3 regions of the Parabacteroides sp. genome follow, and region 1 is predicted to be linked to each of the others. Evidence: riboswitches for the same ligand, from Rfam matches in the RefSeq annotation. Region 1 holds a riboswitch; each other region holds the start of a gene.

Evidence for each region. A riboswitch is a leader RNA that binds a small molecule or an ion and turns the genes downstream of it on or off. The one in region 1 is predicted to bind cobalamin.
Region 2: linked by a shared signal. The riboswitch ahead of ACW6QF_RS11610 (ABC transporter substrate-binding protein) and the one ahead of ACW6QF_RS09240 (carboxypeptidase-like regulatory domain-containing protein) in region 1 are both predicted to bind cobalamin.
Region 3: linked by a shared signal. The riboswitch ahead of ACW6QF_RS15930 (sirohydrochlorin cobaltochelatase) and the one ahead of ACW6QF_RS09240 (carboxypeptidase-like regulatory domain-containing protein) in region 1 are both predicted to bind cobalamin.

What each region holds. Positions count from the first base shown of each region.
Region 1 is NZ_CDRTCT010000015.1:67,878-74,158, reverse strand. It holds gene ACW6QF_RS09240 (carboxypeptidase-like regulatory domain-containing protein) at 1-2,110, opposite strand, end outside; cobalamin riboswitch at 2,240-2,445, opposite strand; gene ACW6QF_RS09235 (DUF2149 domain-containing protein) at 3,000-3,326, opposite strand; gene ACW6QF_RS09230 (MotA/TolQ/ExbB proton channel family protein) at 3,313-3,909, opposite strand; gene ACW6QF_RS09225 (hypothetical protein) at 3,906-4,589, opposite strand; gene ACW6QF_RS09220 (cobaltochelatase subunit CobN) at 4,592-6,281, opposite strand, start outside.
Region 2 is NZ_CDRTCT010000020.1:85,837-92,117, reverse strand. It holds gene ACW6QF_RS11625 (hypothetical protein) at 1-102, opposite strand, end outside; gene ACW6QF_RS11620 (ABC transporter ATP-binding protein) at 194-1,201, opposite strand; gene ACW6QF_RS11615 (FecCD family ABC transporter permease) at 1,201-2,238, opposite strand; gene ACW6QF_RS11610 (ABC transporter substrate-binding protein) at 2,248-3,408, opposite strand; cobalamin riboswitch at 3,464-3,664, opposite strand; gene ACW6QF_RS11605 (precorrin-2 C(20)-methyltransferase) at 3,784-4,482, shown strand; gene ACW6QF_RS11600 (formate--tetrahydrofolate ligase) at 4,564-6,231, shown strand; gene ACW6QF_RS11595 (alpha/beta hydrolase) at 6,271-6,281, opposite strand, start outside.
Region 3 is NZ_CDRTCT010000034.1:15,096-21,376, forward strand. It holds gene hypD (trans-4-hydroxy-L-proline dehydratase) at 1-551, shown strand, start outside; gene ACW6QF_RS15915 (glycyl-radical enzyme activating protein) at 586-1,491, shown strand; gene ACW6QF_RS15920 (TonB-dependent siderophore receptor) at 1,554-2,630, opposite strand; gene ACW6QF_RS15925 (TonB-dependent receptor domain-containing protein) at 2,635-3,813, opposite strand; gene ACW6QF_RS15930 (sirohydrochlorin cobaltochelatase) at 3,810-4,742, opposite strand; cobalamin riboswitch at 4,881-5,080, opposite strand; gene aspT (aspartate-alanine antiporter) at 5,201-6,281, shown strand, end outside.

The sequences.
Region 1 (6,281 bases):
GTAGCTTGTTGTCTTGTTGCAGGAGGTTGCGGAACGTGTAGCTTGCCTCCGCACTGCCGAACAGCCAGGGACGGTTGGGCACGTGGTTGTCGTACGTGGCGGACGGTTTGCCGTCTTCTTTGTATTTTTGCTGGTCACGGGCATCCTGGTAGCTGACGTTGGCCATGAGTTGCAAGCGGCCGTCCCAATCATAACGAACTTCCCCTTCCATTCCTTTGATGTGGACGGCGGGATCGTTGACAAACTGCATCATACCCTCTTTTTCAATGACGGAGGTCTGTATATAATTGTCCACATAACGCAGGAATCCGTTTGCCTCGTAATAAATCGTATGTCTGCCGGCAGGATGCCATGTGCCGAACAAGGCAAGATTGACGTTGTTGCTCTTTTCCGGTTCCAGCGCTACATTCGCATAGATAGTGGTCCCGTTGCCTAACAGTTCGCGAGCGATAGGCAGGCGCACGCTGTGTTCATAAGAAACCTTTACCGCCAACGGGTCGAAGAACATGTAACGCAGTCCGGTACCATATCCGAAATAATTTTTGGTGGCGGAACCCAACACTTTGTCCGATCCCGTCACGGTGGACTGGTCGGTTTGCCGGATATTCGGACGGTTCACATAATCTTTAGCAAAGAATACATTCTGCATCTTCCCGTCAAAAAACGACTGGCTGTAGGTCAGTCCGATAATATGTTTGGTAACGGCATCGTTTGATGGTTCGAAACTTTGGTCCAGGTCATCGTAGCGATCGTTTCCGGTGCGGCTCAAATGATAGTTCAGGTTGAGGCCGTGATGCCCGTCCAACCGGTAATCCAAATTGACACGCGCGATAGTCAGAGGGCGTTTATAATGGCGTATGGAGGGTTCATTGCCTCTGATTTCGTTGCGCTGGCTCACGATATAGCCTCCATCCCAATAATATTTCCGATAGGCCGTATCGATCGTAATGGAATGGTCCCATGTGTGCGACAAAGTCGCTTTCAATGTCATGCCTTCGGTAATGAAATTATATTTGCTGTAACGCGCCGATATGTTCCAGGCATCCGAATTTCGTTCGGCCATACCATATACTTTGGTCTGCACGGAGCCGGTCTGCAACTCCTTGTCCGTTTTAGAGTAGGAAGCGGAAACAAAGAATTCGTCAGCCCAGAATTTACCTGTGATTCCGGCTTCTATCTGTGCCAATAGCGAAAAATAACCGTCATGGAACCGTTTGGGGTTGGCGTAGATAAATTGGTCGCCTGTCTCATTGCGCATCTGTACGTCTTTCATCCGGTAGTCGTTTTTCGAATAGTTGACGCCGATGGCAGGACGCACGATCAATCCGGTGCGCCGTCCCACAAACTGTGCGTTCAGGTCGGCACGATGTGTGTGGAAGGAACCAATACTGTAAGAAGCGTCCAGAAAGTTTTTCTTTTCCGTCTGGGTGATGATGTTGACGGCGCCGCCTAATGCATCCGTACCCAATGAGGCCGGTACTACGCCTTTATAGATCTCTACCCGGTCGATCAGGTTGACGGGCAGATTGGCGAGCGTCACATTGCTCCCTTTGCTATCTAAGGGGACACCGTCAATGAAATAACGGACGGAATTGCCTGACAGCCCGTTGATCGAGAGGTCGAAGTCGGAACCTACGCCTCCCTCTTCGCGCACTTTGACACCGCTTGTGCGATTCACTAATTCATTCAGGTTGTTAAGCGAATTAATGATAGGCTTGACATCAAGTGCATTGACTGAAAGTGCACTTTCTCTTGCCTGTTGAGATTGCGTTTTCCCGTACACTTCCACTGAGTTCAGGTTTACGGACCTTTCTTCCAGTTTGAAATCGAGGGTTTTGCTGTGGGAGAGATCGAGTGGGATTTTGATTGTTTGGTATCCTAAGGAGGAGACGACGAACGTGTGTTTGCCGGGGGATACTTCCAGGGAATAGTACCCCTTGTCATCCGTATAAGTGCCGGAAGCCGTATTTTCGATGGCGATCGTTACCAGCGGCAGGGGTGTGCCTTGCCGGTCGGTGACTTTCCCGGAGAGCATGACCTTGTTTTGTGCCGTCAGGTTCGATTGCGACAGGCAGACAAGCAAAAGAAATACATGTACAAAGACTTTCATTTTAATCCTTGATATAGCGATTCATGACTTGCTTAAGGGAATGCACACAAAGAGAAATGATTTCTTTATGTAAAGGGATAAAGAATGACCTGACTCGATGTTTTGCTGCTTTATTTCCCGAAAGCATTAAAACTATGTTCGTTCTTGGCAGGTCTTCTGACTTGTTCCGTCTTTGAATGCCTTCCCATCCGGTGACGGACAGTGGCTTGCAGCGTATTCAAAGATTTGGAGAGGAACTTACAGCAGCGGGTCTGTTCAGGATTCGCACCTGATTCCCTTTTCATCGCGCTCCCGTAGCGATTGGGAGTCGCAAAACCAAAACTGCGGCAAAGATAAGAAAAATCTCTGTCCGTACAAAAAGCGGATAAAAAAACAAATTCATTTTCACGAAGTTGTACCTACCCTTCAAAATACCTATGTTTTGATCGCAAAGCATAGATGTTTTAAAATCGAATCACCGGTGTTTTGAAAATAGATGCCTGTCGCTTCCCGAAAAGACAGGCATCGGTTGGCGGATAGATGCCTACCTTTTTGCTGCTACCCTATAGGCTTTTCCCGGACAGGCTAAAGGCTGTATTTTTTAGCCTATAACCTATATTTTATTGGACAGGAACCAATCAGATCCCTTATATGACAAAACTAAAAAACAGGGTTCACGGCGGTAAAAGGCTAATGGCCAGCAATTTGCTGTGAAGGCTGTGAAACCTGTTTACGATCAGCCAATCCTATCGATCGATCCCGCCTTTTTTTATCCTGCATTCACAGGGTTCACAGCAACTTGCTGATCTACAGAGTCCCCCGAATAGTGTGAACCCTAATTAAATAAAATAACCAGGGGGTATTTTGAGGATAATCTAAGAATATTTGAAACATCCAAATGATGATTTATTTATTCCGGTACATAAATAATTTCGCCGTTTTCCAATTCATAGGCAATTCCGACTTTACGCCCTTTTTTGCCGGATTTCTCCTGTTGTTCGGAAGGAATGTACCGATGGATGCTTTCGCCCTCTTTCGTGATGATTTCCATATTTTCCTTACCTGGATTTTTGACAATGGAAAAGTCCTCTTTGGAAAAGAGCTCAGTCATGTTGAAACGGGTAACAAGGGCAACCATCAATGCGACAGCAAAAACCATTGCCACATCGAAAAGATTGGCAACGACACCCATCGGATCGGCATCTGCCTCGCTGTGAAGCAATTTATTCCTTTTCATGGCGCAGGTTTTTATAGATATACTCTAGGTCGTTCATATCGCGGGCGTACCAGCGTTGTTTCACTTGCAACGTGATTACCCCGATTGCAGCTATCACCATGCCGACGACAGTCGTGGCAAAAGCGACTTGCATATTGTAGGCCATAGAAGCGATATCTCCGGTTGAAAGGCCTACAAGAGCCGGTCCCATCGGGATCAGTGTTCCCATCAGCCCGAGCATCGGACCTAATTTGATAAGAGAACGGGAACGGCCCACTTCCTTTTCCGCATCGACCTCGTAATTGGCAAGCAAACGTTCACAATAAGCGTCGTTTTCTTTGTGGTCATAGAGTTTGTGCAGGCAGTGAAGGACCGGAATATTTTTATTCCCGGATAATTGCCTGTAAAGTTCTTCGGCATTTTCCGGAGTCATTTTTTCCAGCATATCGTTCATCTGTTGTTGCAGTTTGGTCTTTTGCCAGAATTCGCCGAAGAAGCCTCCGACCATCAAGATCGCACGGAGGAAAAATAAGAGTAAAAGAACGACTACGGGAACCAACAATCCGTTGGAAATCCAGAATAAAGCATTTGATATCGATGTCATAACTTTGTTTTATGAATAAGTTTCCATATAAATCCCAGACCTGCACCGGCAATAAACACGGCAAGTGTGGTAACCGTTGTTTTCCAATCGACGTTGGAAACGCTTTGATAACAGGTTTGTCCGTTTTCCGTTGCTATAATGCCCATAAGCAGGATAAAAAGGTTTGTTGCAAATAATAATTCCAGCCTGAGACTGCTGTCGCCCAGATATTTCCGGAAAAGCCATGCGGCCAAGGCGATTCCCGTTCCGGTCGAAGCTGCAAACCAACCCGCAACGATTCTGAAATCGGTTCCCGGAAAGGCAAAGATTGTCTGTGTAAGTGCATATCCCAGGACTGCCCCGATCAATAATCCCGGATAAACACTCAGGAAACAGGATATACTTCGTTTGAACAAATTGTCATGGTGGCGGTAACCGACAAAACAGTCGAAGCAAAAGGCGATCATGACCGCCGCTTCGAGGGTGATCCATACGGCTGCATCCTGCATCCGTTTCGGAGAGGCAAGAAAGTCGGCAATCTGTGTACGGGATTGTTCTGCTGCCTGGTTCCAGATCAGCAATACGAATCCGGCGCAAGCCACCGCTGCCAATGCGATTTGCCGGAATGAGGGATAAAATCCGATCTTCAGCAAAAAGCTCAGTGTGATGAATCCTAACAATATGCCGACTACATATTCCATATTTATCGTTTTCTCCGTTTCATAATCAATACGATGCCGCAGAAAATAACAACGACGGCAATGGCAACGACAAAGCCGTTAAGGTCATTCTGCTCTTGTTCCGGAATTTGGTCCAGACGGTCTTTTTTCAGCACGACGGATTTGCCTGTCTCTACCGGAGCTTCTTTTACTATGTTGATCTGGCGGCGATACGTTTCAGTTGCCTGTGCATCGGCATGACCGGCGATAAAGTCTTCCAGTTTGTCATTGTCGCAGACAAAACCGGAACAAGCCGGATGGAATTCTTTGATCAGTTCGATATGTAAAGCCGAGAGATCCTTCAATTGTTCGTCCGTGGCTTTCCAGTACCCTTTGCGAGCCGTCTCAAGCATGACGGCTGTCATTTCCTGCAGGGCGGCTGGATTTTCCTTTTTGAAAAAAGAATGAATGCCCAGATGCAGTTCGTCTTTTACATAGATTTTGTAAAGTTCGTCCCACAGCTCCTTGTCGATTGTAGCGGGCTTCATGACGTTCCAGCCGTATGTGTTCCGGAGGGTTTTGGCGAATGTCCCGGCGGAAGTGGCACCGCCTTTCATCTTCTCCTTTATATATTCCGGGTTTAACAGAGTCGTACGGCTTTCTACGCCGATCGCCTCTTTCAGATTCTGCATCCGTACTTTATGCCGGTTCCGGTAATCTGAAAGATAGGCTTCCGGGTCTTTGCCCGTAACGTTGCGGACAGAGAGATTCAAACCTCCCATAAACTCATATATATGATCGAGGCTCAAGGCTCCCCACGTATTGCTTTGTCGGGGCTGTATGACTATATCCGTTCGTTGCAGAGCTATTTCGAACAGATCTTTCACCACTTCTCCCCACTTGTCAGGATCGCCATAAATGGCTCCCATATTATTGAGATAGGTGTCGGCAATCTGTTTTTCGCTATCCCAGGCATCCCCTTTTTCCACCAACCCCATGATACCGGTTCCGTAGCTGCCGTTTACACCACCGAAGATGCGCATGGTGGACAGTTCGCGTGCTTCTTTAGGAGATATTCCCCTTTCAACCAACAGTTTTTCCGATTCGACCGTTCCTTCGGCGACATAGTTACCGAATTCGTCATTTTCAGATTTGGCTGCCAGTTTGATTGCATTCGTCAGCATGGCAAGACGTGAGGCGGCAAAGTCGCGTAACTGTCCGGATGTCTGAACGATAATATCGATTCGTGGTCGTCCGAGCTCTTTGGAAGGAATCAGGCGCAGATCGGTGACACGTCCCATGCCGTCGCGTACCGGTTCGACTCCCAACATGTAGAGCGCTTGGGCGAAAGTGGCTCCTTCCGTTTCGATAAATTCACCTGCCCAGAATGTATAACTGACTTTGCGAGGATAGGCATTGTGTTTGGCAAAATACTGCCGGAGTGTCGTTTCCACCAAGGCTTTCCCATTATCCCAGGCACGTGTGCCCGGAGTCGCTTCCGCATTGATGGAATACATGTTACGTCCGGTCGGCAACGTATTAGGAGCCAGAACGACATCACCACCCGGCGTTGGCGCGAGGTAACCGCCATTCAGGGCGTGAAGGATCGCCTGTTGTTCCTTTTCGGGAGAAGCTGTCAGTAGGTCCCGGTACTTTAGGACGTTTTTCAAAGTGCGTTCAATCTCCAGCACGGCGAAAGAAAACTCTTTTTCTTCCATCGGTACTTCGGGAAGA
Region 2 (6,281 bases), on a different contig from region 1:
GTAGAAAGGGATCGACGGGTCGATCCCGTCCGAATCATCGTTATCGCAAGCGGTAAACACGCCAGCGAACAACAGGCAAGCATAAAGGAAATACTTTCTCATATCATTTAATTTTATCCGAGGACTCTATTTATTCTTCTTTGATAGAAATAACAAATGAAGCGGGAAAAGTTTTTCCTTTTAGGCTTTTTTGTCAGACAGAAAGCTGCTGCAAGAGGGATTCTATGGTATCGGCCACCTGCGTATGCCCGTCGGGATAGTGGATCAGGAATGCGGAACCGGCAGACAGATCGCCCGCCTCGATCCACAGTGGCGATTCCACATGCCGGCCGGCACGTATGCCGTTCCGCTGGAGCGCCTTGCGGACCATCGCATATTTCTGCCCGTGCCCGGTCAGGCGTATTTCTTTCGAATACCGGTTATCGATGCGGAACAGGCCGGTCTCCGTGTCGAACACGATTCCCTTGCGGGCGAAGAAACCGCTCAAGTGGCCGCTCAGGGCGAGATCTTCGGGCGTACCGGTCGTAATCCCGTTCGACGGGTCCATCAGCCAAATCTTGTCGGCGATCTGGAGCGCCAGTTCGAGATCGTGCGTGGAGAGGAAAATCGTCTTGTTCGTGCTTCGTGTCAGATGATGGAGCAGTTGCATGATCTCCACCTTGCTCGGAAAATCGAGGAAAGCGGTCGGTTCGTCCAGGAAGATCACAGGCGTTTCCTGGGCCAGCGCCTTGGCGATCATGACCTTCTGCCGTTCCCCGTCCGACAGGGTGTGCACCATGCGGGAGGCCAGGTTCCCGATTCGTACCAAGGCGATCGATTCTTCCACGACCTGCTTGTCCTCTTTGCCCAACCGTCCCCAGAAACCGGTGTAGGGACTGCGTCCCATCTCGACCAATTCCCGCACGGACATATTCCGGATGTCACACTTCTCCGTCAGGACAACACCGATCGTCGTGCTCAGTTCCTTGTCCGAATAGCTGTCCACATCACGTCCCAGAACGGCGATCTCGCCTCCCAGCTTCGGCTGGAAAGCCGACAGCGTGCGCAGGAGCGTCGACTTCCCGACTCCGTTCGCCCCTAAGAGACAGGTTAATTCTCCGCTATAAATCCGGGCCTGTATATGGCTCGCCACCAACTTGGTATCGTTTTTTGTCCGATAGCCGATAGAGAGATCGTTTATATGAATCGTATCTTGTTTCATCATTCGTTCAGTTCGTTCTTACGTTTGCGGAATAGCACGGAGGCCACTACCGGAGCACCGACCAAGGCAGTCACCGAGTTGACCGGCAAAGCCCCTTCGAAGCCGGGCATCCGGGCAATCAGGTTACAGGCGAGCGCCAGCGCGGCACCGGCAAACAAGACGGCAGGCATCAGGACCCGGTGGTCGGACGTTTGGAAAATGGCCCGGCACAGATGCGGGACAGCCAAGCCAAGAAAGATGACCGGTCCGCAATAGGCCGTCACGATCGCCGTCAGCACTCCCGCCGAGGTGATAACCAAAAGACGCGCCCGCTTGATGTTCAGTCCCAGGTTACGGGCATAACCGTCGCCGAGCAGCATTAGGTTCAACGTCTTGATCAGCAGGAACGACAAAGGGATCAGAATCGCCATGATCGCGACAAACAGCATCATCTGGTTGCCGGAAACACGGGAGAAACTGCCCAATCCCCAGATCACGTAGGCGCGAATGTCCTCCTCCACGCTGAAAAACTTCAGCACGCCGATCACCGCATTCGCCACGTAGCCGATCATCACGCCGATGATCAGCAGCGTCACGTTCCCCTTCACCTTCTGCGACACATATACGATCAACGCCATCACCGAGAGCGAACCGATCACGGCCGCAATCGAAAGCGCGATTTCTCCCATAAACCCCAATTTGCTAAGCGCAACCCCTCCGAGGCTACCGCTCAACAGCACCACGAAGGCCACGCCCATGCTCGCACCGGAGCTGATCCCCAGCACGGAAGGTCCCGCCAGCGGATTCCGGAAAACAGTCTGCATCTGCAAGCCGCTTATCGCCAGGCCCGCTCCCGCCACCAAAGCTGTCAACGCCTGCGGGAGACGTGATTTCCAGACGATATTCTGCCACGTCACCGGCTCGTCTCCCAGTCCGCAAACAATGTTCCAGACAGACTTCAACGGGATAGACACCGATCCTAACACCAGGTTCAGGAACATCAGGACCAGGATAGACGCTACGATGAGCGACATCAGAAAAGTAGTGGAATGTCTCATTCGTGCAACTTATTTAAGTCGTGCATAATAAACAGGCGTATGATCGGGCAACAGGTCCGGGTGGAATATATGCAGCAGGTCGGCCAGCACGACTTCCGGCTCGGTCGGCATGCTTTCGTAGAAGGGCGTATCTTTCATGTTGCAATAGATGATCCCTTTCTCCTTGAAGGCACGGAAATCGGCATAACGCGGGTCCTGCTCCTTCAACGCCCCATAGCTGAACGTGCCCAGATAGCTGTTCACGATGCGCCAGTAATCGGCTTCGTCACCCTGGTTATAGACCGTTTCGAAGTCGAGCGTCACACCTCCCGAACGTTTGTCGTCTTTCAGGAAATAGTCGGCCCCGGCATCCTTGAAAAGTTGGGCGAGGAAGCTTTCCCCTCCCACGGCATACCAGTTTCCGCCCCGCATCTCGCCGCTCAGCACGACCGGGCGTCTCTTCACTTTTCCTTCCGCCGTCAGTTCCTTCAACTCATTGTAGCGTGCCGCGATGGCGTCGAATGTCTCGTTCGCCTTTTGCTCCTGTCCCAACAGCAGGCCGACGAACTTCACCCATTCCGCCTGTCCCAACGGCGTCATCTCCTTATAGCCTAAATGCGGGATCAACGGGATCCCGACATCCTTCAAGGTCTCGTATCCGCCCCGTTTGAAAGGCGAGACAAGGATCAGGTCGGGGTTCATGCTCATGATCACCTCGTTGTCGAAATTCCCTTCTATACCGATCTTGGCAGTCTTCCCGCTCTTCAGGCGTTCGTTCATCTCCCGGTTGAACAGATGCCGGGTGCTGGTTACTCCCACGACCTTGTCCAGTTCGCCCATCTTGATAAAGTTGGACAACTGCAAGGATGTCATACAGATAACACTTCTGATGGGTGTCTCGATCACGGTGTACGATCCGGGGATGCCGGCAGGTTTCGTTCCTCTCCTGACAAGCGCATAATGGAAAGTCGTACTTTCCTCATTCTGCGGGTCCTGGATATCCAGCAAGACATATCCGTCCCGATAGGACAATTCGAAACCACGGGCATACTCCGGCACGATACGGACACCGGAAAACGCGCTTTCTTCCGTCGTCTCCACCTTGTCGGTCTGTTGATTGTTTTTGGTCGTACACGAGGATACGACACACAACGACATAAGCAGGCAACACCCTGCCAGGTATTTTTTCATATTCAATATTATTTTATTTCACCGGACAAGCCTTGTCCACCCCACGAGGACGAAACTCTTCCAAACCGAAACGGCAGGTCTTCTGACTTACTTCCATCCCGGACACCTTCCCGATCCCCCGATCAGTGGCATAGAGTATTGCCGGCATGTTTCCGAAGTTTCACAGCAGCGTGGTCTGTCCGGGATTTCCACCCGGTTCCCTTTTCATCCCTGTCCTGTAAGGAGGACAGGAAAACCTGTTTCAAGGGACAAATATAATAATATTACTTTTCATTCAAGAGAAAAATGACAGACAAATCCTTTTTTCTTACGAGCTGCCATTTGGAAAGTTGCGCGATTTTCCTCACTTTTGCGCACTAAATAAATCAAACGCACATGTCGTACCCTATCTGCTTCGTATCACTCGGTCCGGGAGACCCCGAACTGATCACCCTGAAAGGCTTGAAAAAACTTCGACAGGCCGATATCATCTATTGTCCCGCCACCATGAGCAAGAGCGGGCAACCCCTCTCCCGTGCGGCCCGTATCATCGAAGAACTGGAAATCGGGAAATCCGCGATCCGGCTCTTCACGCTCCCGATGAGCAAAGACCGTACCGAAGCCTGGAAAGTCTACGATGCCCTGTATGAGAAGGCCGTATCCGCCTGCGACGAAGGGAAAAAGGTGGTCATTGTGGCGGAAGGCGATGCCGGGTTCTATTCTTCCATACAATATATATACGACAAATTCAAGGAGAACCGCATCGAAGTGGAACGAACCGCCGGAATCCCCGCTTTCATTGCGGCAGGCGCCTTGGCCGGTTTGCATATCGTCAAACAGGAAGAACAGATCATCGTCATACCCGGAATGCTGACGGCGGAAGAATTGTCGGAAAAGATCAAGGCCGGCTACGTGATCGTCATCATGAAGTTGTCCCAATGCGTGGAGGCCGTCCATACCTGCATCCGGTTACATCCGGAAGCGAACTTCCACTATTTCGAGAATGTCGGGACCGGGAAAGAGTTCTATACCTCCGACCCGAAACAAATTCAGGGAAAAATATTCCCATACTTTTCCCTGATGATCATCCAATAACAGCTAAACCACCCGACCTTTTATTTTGTTATTATATAAAAATATATTTACTTTTGTTTTCCACTTAAACTTACATAAGACATGAAATCGGACATAGAAATTGCAAGAGAGGTCTCTCTGCGCAAGATAAAAGAAATCGCGACCGGATTAGGCATCCCGCGCGAAGAAGTTCAGAATTACGGCAGATACATCGCCAAAATACCTCTCCATCTGATCGACGAAGAGAAGATCAAACAACACAATCTGATCCTGGTTACGGCTATCACTCCTACGAAAGCGGGCATCGGCAAGACGACCGTTTCGATCGGACTGGCTTTGGGATTGAACAAGATCGGTAAAAAGGCGGTCGTCGCCTTGCGCGAACCATCACTGGGCCCGTGCTTCGGCATGAAGGGCGGAGCGGCCGGAGGCGGATACTCGCAGGTGTTGCCGATGGAGAACATCAACCTGCATTTTACAGGAGACTTCCATGCGGTTACTTCCGCCCACAATATGATCACGGCGTTGCTGGACAACTACATCTACCAGACGCGTAACACCTGCGAGGGCCTGAAAGAGATCAAATGGAAACGCGTGCTGGACGTGAACGACCGCAGCCTGCGCAACATCGTTTCCGGTCTGGGCGGATCGGCCAACGGCGTACCGACGGAGACAGGCTTCGACATCACGCCCGCATCGGAAATCATGGCGATCCTTTGCCTGGCTACGGATATCGAGGATTTGAAACGACGTGTCGGCAACATCCTGTTGGGATACACGAACGATGACAAGCCTTTCACCGTAAACGACCTGGGAGTGGCCGGAGCGATCACGGTATTGCTGAAAGACGCCCTCCTGCCCAACCTGGTGCAGACAACCGAGAACACGGCTGCCTTCGTGCACGGAGGCCCGTTCGCCAACATCGCACACGGCTGCAACTCCGTCCTGGCGACCAAGATGGCGCTGACGTATGGCGATTATGTCATTACGGAGGCCGGATTCGGCGCCGACTTAGGAGCTGAAAAGTTTTTCGACATCAAATGCCGCAAAGCCGGACTGGCACCGAAACTGACGGTTATCGTGGCGACGGCCCAGAGCTTGAAGCTGCATGGAGGCGTACCGGAAAACAGGATTAAGGAGTCTGACATCGAAGGTCTTAAAAACGGTTTCGAGAACCTGGACAAGCATGTCGAGAACATGAAACGTTTCGGCCAGGAAGTGATCGTGACCTTCAACAGGTATGCATCCGATACGGACGAAGAAATCGCCCTGGTGGCAGAACATTGCCGCGAGATAGGCGTAGGCTTCTGCATGAACAACGTATTCGCCGCCGGTGGCGAAGGAGGCGCCGAGCTGGCGAAACTGGTGGTCGACACGATCGAAAAGAAACCTTCCGCCCCGCTTACATACATCTACGAGGACGGCGAACCGATCCGCAGCAAGATCAAAAAGGTGTCCGAACAGATCTACGGGGCGGCCTCCGTTGTCTATACGACATTGGCGGACAAGAAAATCAAACAGATCGAAAGCCTCGGCATCTCCCACTACCCGATCTGCATCGCCAAGACGCAGTATTCGTTCTCTTCCGATCCGAAAGCTTACGGGGTGGCCAAGAATTTCGAGTTGAAAGTGCGCGACATCATCATCAACAACGGTGCGGAGATGATCGTTGTCATCATGGGTGAGATCATGCGTATGCCGGGACTGCCGAAAGACCCTCAGGCAAAACGCATCGACATCGAGAACGGCGTGATCGAAGGACTGAGCTAATCCATCGCAAGGACGCAGATGATTTTAGGGACGCGCGGATTACGCGTGTC
Region 3 (6,281 bases), on a different contig from region 1:
ATGACGAGTATGCCGACAGCATCGCAGTGAAGGTGTTCGATGATTTGTATGATACGATCGAAGGAAAGCCGAACACGAAAGGCGAATGTTTCCATCTGAATATGCTGTCTACCACCTGTCACGTATATTTCGGCAAGGTGATGGGGGCGACTCCTAACGGACGTTTGGCCGGACGTGCCATCTCGGACGGTACGTCTCCGTCTCATGGCGCCGACACGCACGGACCGTCTGCCGTTATCAAGTCTCTCGGCAAGCTCGACCAGGTGAAGAGTGGCGGAACGTTGCTGAACCAGCGTTTCCTGCCGAGCCTGCTGAAGCGGGAAGAGGATATCTCCAAGCTGTCGTCGTTGATCCGTAGCTATTTTGCTTTGGGCGGGCATCACATCCAGTTCAATATCGTCGATACGGAGACGCTTTATGCCGCCCAGAAATGCCCGGAAGATTATCGCGACCTTCTGGTTCGCGTAGCCGGCTACAGCGATTATTTCAACGACATGAATGCCGATCTGCAGGCGGATGTGATCATGCGGACGGAACAGGAAACGTTTTAATGAATGGACTATTGTCCATTGTCCATTGAAAAAAATGCTGATATTTGATATAAAACGATACGCCATCAACGACGGGCCGGGTATCCGGATCACGATCTTCATGAAAGGATGTCCCCTGTCGTGCGTATGGTGCCATAATCCGGAAGGGGTGTCCAGCCGGAAGCAAAAACTCTATACGAAAAAGAAATGCATCGGTTGCCGGACGTGCGTCGAGGCTTGTCCGCAGCAGGCATTGACGCTCACGCCGGAGGGGATCGTGACGGACGGGGAGCGTTGTACCCTGTGCGGAACCTGTGCCGAGGTGTGTCCAGCTTTGGCGATGGAGATATCCGGCACGGAGTATTCGGCCGATGCCTTGATGAAGGAGATTGAGAAGGAGACCGTTTTCATGGACCGTTCGGAGGGGGGCGTGACGTTTTGCGGAGGAGAACCGTTGTTGCATCCCGGACCTTTGCTGGATTTGTTGCGCCGTTGCGAGGAACAGGGAATCCACCGGGCTGTCGATACGACGCTTTTCGCCCGGCCGGAGATCGTACGCGACGTGATGGACAACTGCGAACTTCTTCTTGTCGATTTGAAGCATATGGATTCGGCCAAGCATAAGAAGTATTGCGGTGTCCCGAACGAATTGATCCTTTCCAATCTTCGGATGGTTGCAGAAGCCGGGCACGATTTCTATCTTCGTATTCCCTTGATCGAAGGCGTGAATGCCGATGAAGAAAATATAACGCGCAGTGCTGCTTTCCTGGCTTCGTTGCCGTGGGAACACCGGACTGTAAACCTGCTTTTGTATCATGACATAGGCAAGGGCAAGCATGAAAAGCTGGGTACGGTCTACAATCCGGATCAATATGCTTTCGCTGCCCCTTCGGACGAGACGGTCGGACGTTGCCGGAAGATATTCGCCGGTTACGGGATCGAAACGACGATCGGGGGATAGTTTTTAAAGGTATGATAACAACCTCCAGGACAAAACGGGATTTTGACACACCCCTTTTTGAGTTAGAGATGGTATGAAACCGTGGCCATGAAATGGAATGGTTTAGCCAATCGGGTTGTGTATTCAAAGTATTTTTTGTTGAACAGGTTGTAGGCATTGAATCCCAGTGTAACCTGCCGGTTGATCGTATAAAAGATGCCTGCGTCGACTATGTAGCGTGCCGGTTCGTACACATCGTTTTTGACATCGCTGTAGATACGGTCGGTGAAAGTCCCGCTCAAATGGAAAGAGAGGTTTTTCAGCACACCTTTAGGTATCGTGTAATCGGCATACGTGTAGAACGTAGTGCGGGGTACACCGGTGGCACGAAGGTTGATCGATCCGTCTTCGTTATAAGTCACCCAGTCGGCGTCGGCAGGAATCCAGTCGAGGTTGCTGGCAATCGTCCGCTTGTCCGACCAACCCATACCGCCAACGATTTCCAGTGTGGAAACAGGACGGAACGTCAGATCCAGGTCAAAACCTTTCGAAACTTCGCGGCCGATTTGCGCCCGAACGCCTTTTTCTTCTACCGCCCCGTTGTTTTCGATCGTTTTGTTGCCGATGTTTTTTACAACGTTGTGTTTACGGATGTAGAATACGCTACCGTTCAATTCCAACATACGGTTCAGTTCGTAACGTGCTCCGAGTTCGAGCTGGTAACCTTTCTCTGGTTTGAATACTTCACCATCCGATTTGTCGGGATTGAATTCTTTTCCGTTCTTGTCGAGGTAAATATAGTTGGCATTGTAAGTCGTATTGTTCGGCTTGAAGAAAGAGGCTGCCGAAGCATAGACGGAAACTTCCGGTATGGGCAGATAAACAAGGCCGGCGCGGTAGGTCACAGCGTTGTTTTTAATGCTTGTCCAGTCCGTACGGTTCTTTTCGTCGTAGTGCTGGCGTCCGTCGTTGATGGTTGCCGTCGCTTTTTTATAACGGTAATTGTCGTAACGCAATCCGAACATCCCTTTCCATTGATCGTTGACCTCGATGACGTCGTGAAGGTAGAAACCGTTGGTCTGGTAACGGCTGATGGAGGCTGCCGAAACCTTGCTGTCCCACCAGTCGCGCACGTAATGCGGATTCTGGACCGGGAGCATCGCGTTAAGGCCCGGACCGTAAACGGTTGATCGTATAAAAGATGCCTGCGTCGACTATGTAGCGTGCCGGTTCGTACACATCGTTTTTGACATCGCTGTAGATACGGTCGGTGAAAGTCCCGCTCAAATGGAAAGAGAGGTTTTTCAGCACACCTTTAGGTATCGTGTAATCGGCATACGTGTAGAACGTAGTGCGGGGTACACCGGTGGCACGAAGGTTGATCGATCCGTCTTCGTTATAAGTCACCCAGTCGGCGTCGGCAGGAATCCAGTCGAGGTTGCTGGCAATCGTCCGCTTGTCCGACCAACCCATACCGCCAACGATTTCCAGTGTGGAAACAGGACGGAACGTCAGATCCAGGTCAAAACCTTTCGAAACTTCGCGGCCGATTTGCGCCCGAACGCCTTTTTCTTCTACCGCCCCGTTGTTTTCGATCGTTTTGTTGCCGATGTTTTTTACAACGTTGTGTTTACGGATGTAGAATACGCTACCGTTCAATTCCAACATACGGTTCAGTTCGTAACGTGCTCCGAGTTCGAGCTGGTAACCTTTCTCTGGTTTGAATACTTCACCATCCGATTTGTCGGGATTGAATTCTTTTCCGTTCTTGTCGAGGTAAATATAGTTGGCATTGTAAGTCGTATTGTTCGGCTTGAAGAAAGAGGCTGCCGAAGCATAGACGGAAACTTCCGGTATGGGCAGATAAACAAGGCCGGCGCGGTAGGTCACAGCGTTGTTTTTAATGCTTGTCCAGTCCGTACGGTTCTTTTCGTCGTAGTGCTGGCGTCCGTCGTTGATGGTTGCCGTCGCTTTTTTATAACGGTAATTGTCGTAACGCAATCCGAACATCCCTTTCCATTGATCGTTGACCTCGATGACGTCGTGAAGGTAGAAACCGTTGGTCTGGTAACGGCTGATGGAGGCTGCCGAAACCTTGCTGTCCCACCAGTCGCGCACGTAATGCGGATTCTGGACCGGGAGCATCGCGTTAAGGCCCGGACCGTAAACGTCGCCATCCTTATATCCTGTGTAATTGGTATAGTCGAAGAACGAATAGTTCCAGCCAGCCGTGTAATATAGATCATGACGATCCCGGAAGCAAACCAGAGGAAAAACAAGATACTGAGCGGCAGGCCCAATATCTTGTGTAGATTCTTTAGTAGTTTTGTAAACATGTCTTATTCATATTTTTCTTTACCCTTGGCATAATCCTTTTTCTTCTTGACTATGTCCAGATATTTGTGGGTAGCGTTGAAGCGGGCATGTTCCACGAATATATTCTGGATAGCCGGATTTTGTCCGAGTCCTTCCATGAAGACCGTTACTTCGTATCCCTGTTTCTCAAGTTCGTCCTTCCAATCTCCGGCAATATCATTCTTGGCATGTTCGCCGGCAACGAACATGAAAGGCATTAGCCTGACTTTTTTGTATCCTCCCTTTTTTATCTGGTTCAATGCGTCGTCGAAAGAAGGATAACCTTCGATTGTCCCGACTACGTAGTTGCCGAATCCTTTAGCTTTCAACATATAATCCATCATGGCATATTGTGCCGTGGTAGGCGTGTAAGTGCCGTGTCCGACCAGCAAGACGGCGCCGTCCCGGATTCCATTAGGCGTGATCGCGGCTATGGTGGCTTCATAATCTTCCGGAGTGAAAAGGAGTGGAGTGCCGATGCGTATTTCCTTGAAACCCTTTTCCTGTGAGGTTACGTCTTTGCGTAGGGATTCCATCTCGATCCCTTCGATGATGTTGGACGATTGAATCAATACATGGGTATATCCTTCGGCCTTCAGCCTGGCGAGCGCCTCTTCCGGATTTGATTTATGTATGCCGCGTGTTTTCAGGCGGAAAGCGATGATACGGGAAGTCCAGGCTTCGCGGACTTCGATACCAGGAAAAGCATCAGCCATCTTTTTGTTGATGGCGTCGATAGTTAGGGCACGCGTGTCGTCGTGAGTCGTTCCGAAATGTACGACCAGTACGGCTGCTTTATCACCCGTTTGCATGGAGGCAAACATATCCGATTCGACAAAATTACCTTCTGCCTGTATGGATTGCATGAAGATGCAAAACAGGAAAGATAGCAGGTTGATTAATTTGTTCTTGTTCATAAGCAATTAATTTATTATTAAATAGATATAGACATGCTAAGAGAACAACCCGCAAAAAGGGCTGCCTGCCAACATTTCTTTTTTCTGAAAAAAGTTTGTCTTATGTATGTGTCAATAGCTTTCCTGGCCCCGGGAGAGTTATTATTGTCTTGCCTGGCAGGTTTCCTGACTCAGCCTTTTCGGAAAGCGGCCTTCCCATCCTTCCGGATAGTGGCATGGAGATTGCTTTCTTCTTCAATATGGCTTTACAGTAGCGGGCACTGTTCCGGATTTTCACCGGATTCCCTTTTATACAATTGCCGGATGGCAGTTATATCACCTAAGCGGGGGCAAAGATATATATTTATTTAGAAATGTCAATTATAAATTTAACTCTGCTTTCGTTTGGTTTAACACAACAACTCTTTCCCCTGTCGTGTTTCATTATCAATTTTATTAACGCCAAAAAAAATAGATATATGGAATGGTTTGCCAATTTGCTCCGGCATTACCCGGAGCTTGCCATCTTTCTCACGCTGGCTTTCGGTTTCTGGATCGGTAAATTCAAGATTAAAAAGTTCACGTTAGGAACGGTAACCAGCGTCTTGCTGGTCGGTGTGTTGATCGGGCAATTGCATATCGATATCGGAGCTCCGTTGAAATCGGTATTTTTTCTGATGTTCTTGTTTGCCGTAGGGTATAGTGTCGGTCCGCAATTCTTCCGGGGATTGAAAAAGGAGGGATTGCCACAGGTTTTGTTTGCCGTCGTGATGTGCCTGTTCTGTTTGCTGGCCCCGTTTGTGCTGGCGAAGATCATGGGCTATTCTGCCGGAGAGGCTGCCGGCCTGCTGGCGGGTTCACAGACGATATCCGCCGTACTCGGTGTGGCCGAAGATACGATCAACCAGTTGGGCATACCGGCGGCAGATAAAACGGACATGATCAATGTCATGCCGGTTGCCTATGCCGTCTCTTATATTTTCGGTACGGCCGGATCCGCCTGGATCATGAGCGACATCGCTCCCCGTCTGTTGGGAGGGATCGAATCGGTCAAGAAAGCCTGTCGCGAGCTGGAAGCCAAAATGGGTTCGGATGACGAAAGCGAACAACCGGGCTTCATGCCTGCCGCCCGTCCGATCACGTTCCGCGCCTACAAGATCAGCAACGACTGGTTCGGGGCGGGAAAGACCGTGAAGGAGTTGGAAGATTATCTGGAGGGACAGGGAAGACGCCTCTTCGTCGAGCGGGTCCGTATCGATGGTGTGATCCGGGATGCGAAACCCGACCGGATGCTCTTGAAAGGAAACGAAGTCGTGCTCAGCGGCCGACGTGAATTTGTGATCGGAGAGGAGGACTGGATCGGCGATGAAGTCAATGATATCGAGTTGCTGGACTTTCCGGCCGAAACTCTGCCCGTATTGATTTCCCGCAAGAAATATGCAGGCATGACAGTCGCCAAACTGCGTAAACTGCCGGTTATGCACGGTGTCAGTATCAAGAGCATCAAACGTGCCGGCATCAACATACCGGTTTTGGCCGCCACGGTGATCGATCCCGGCG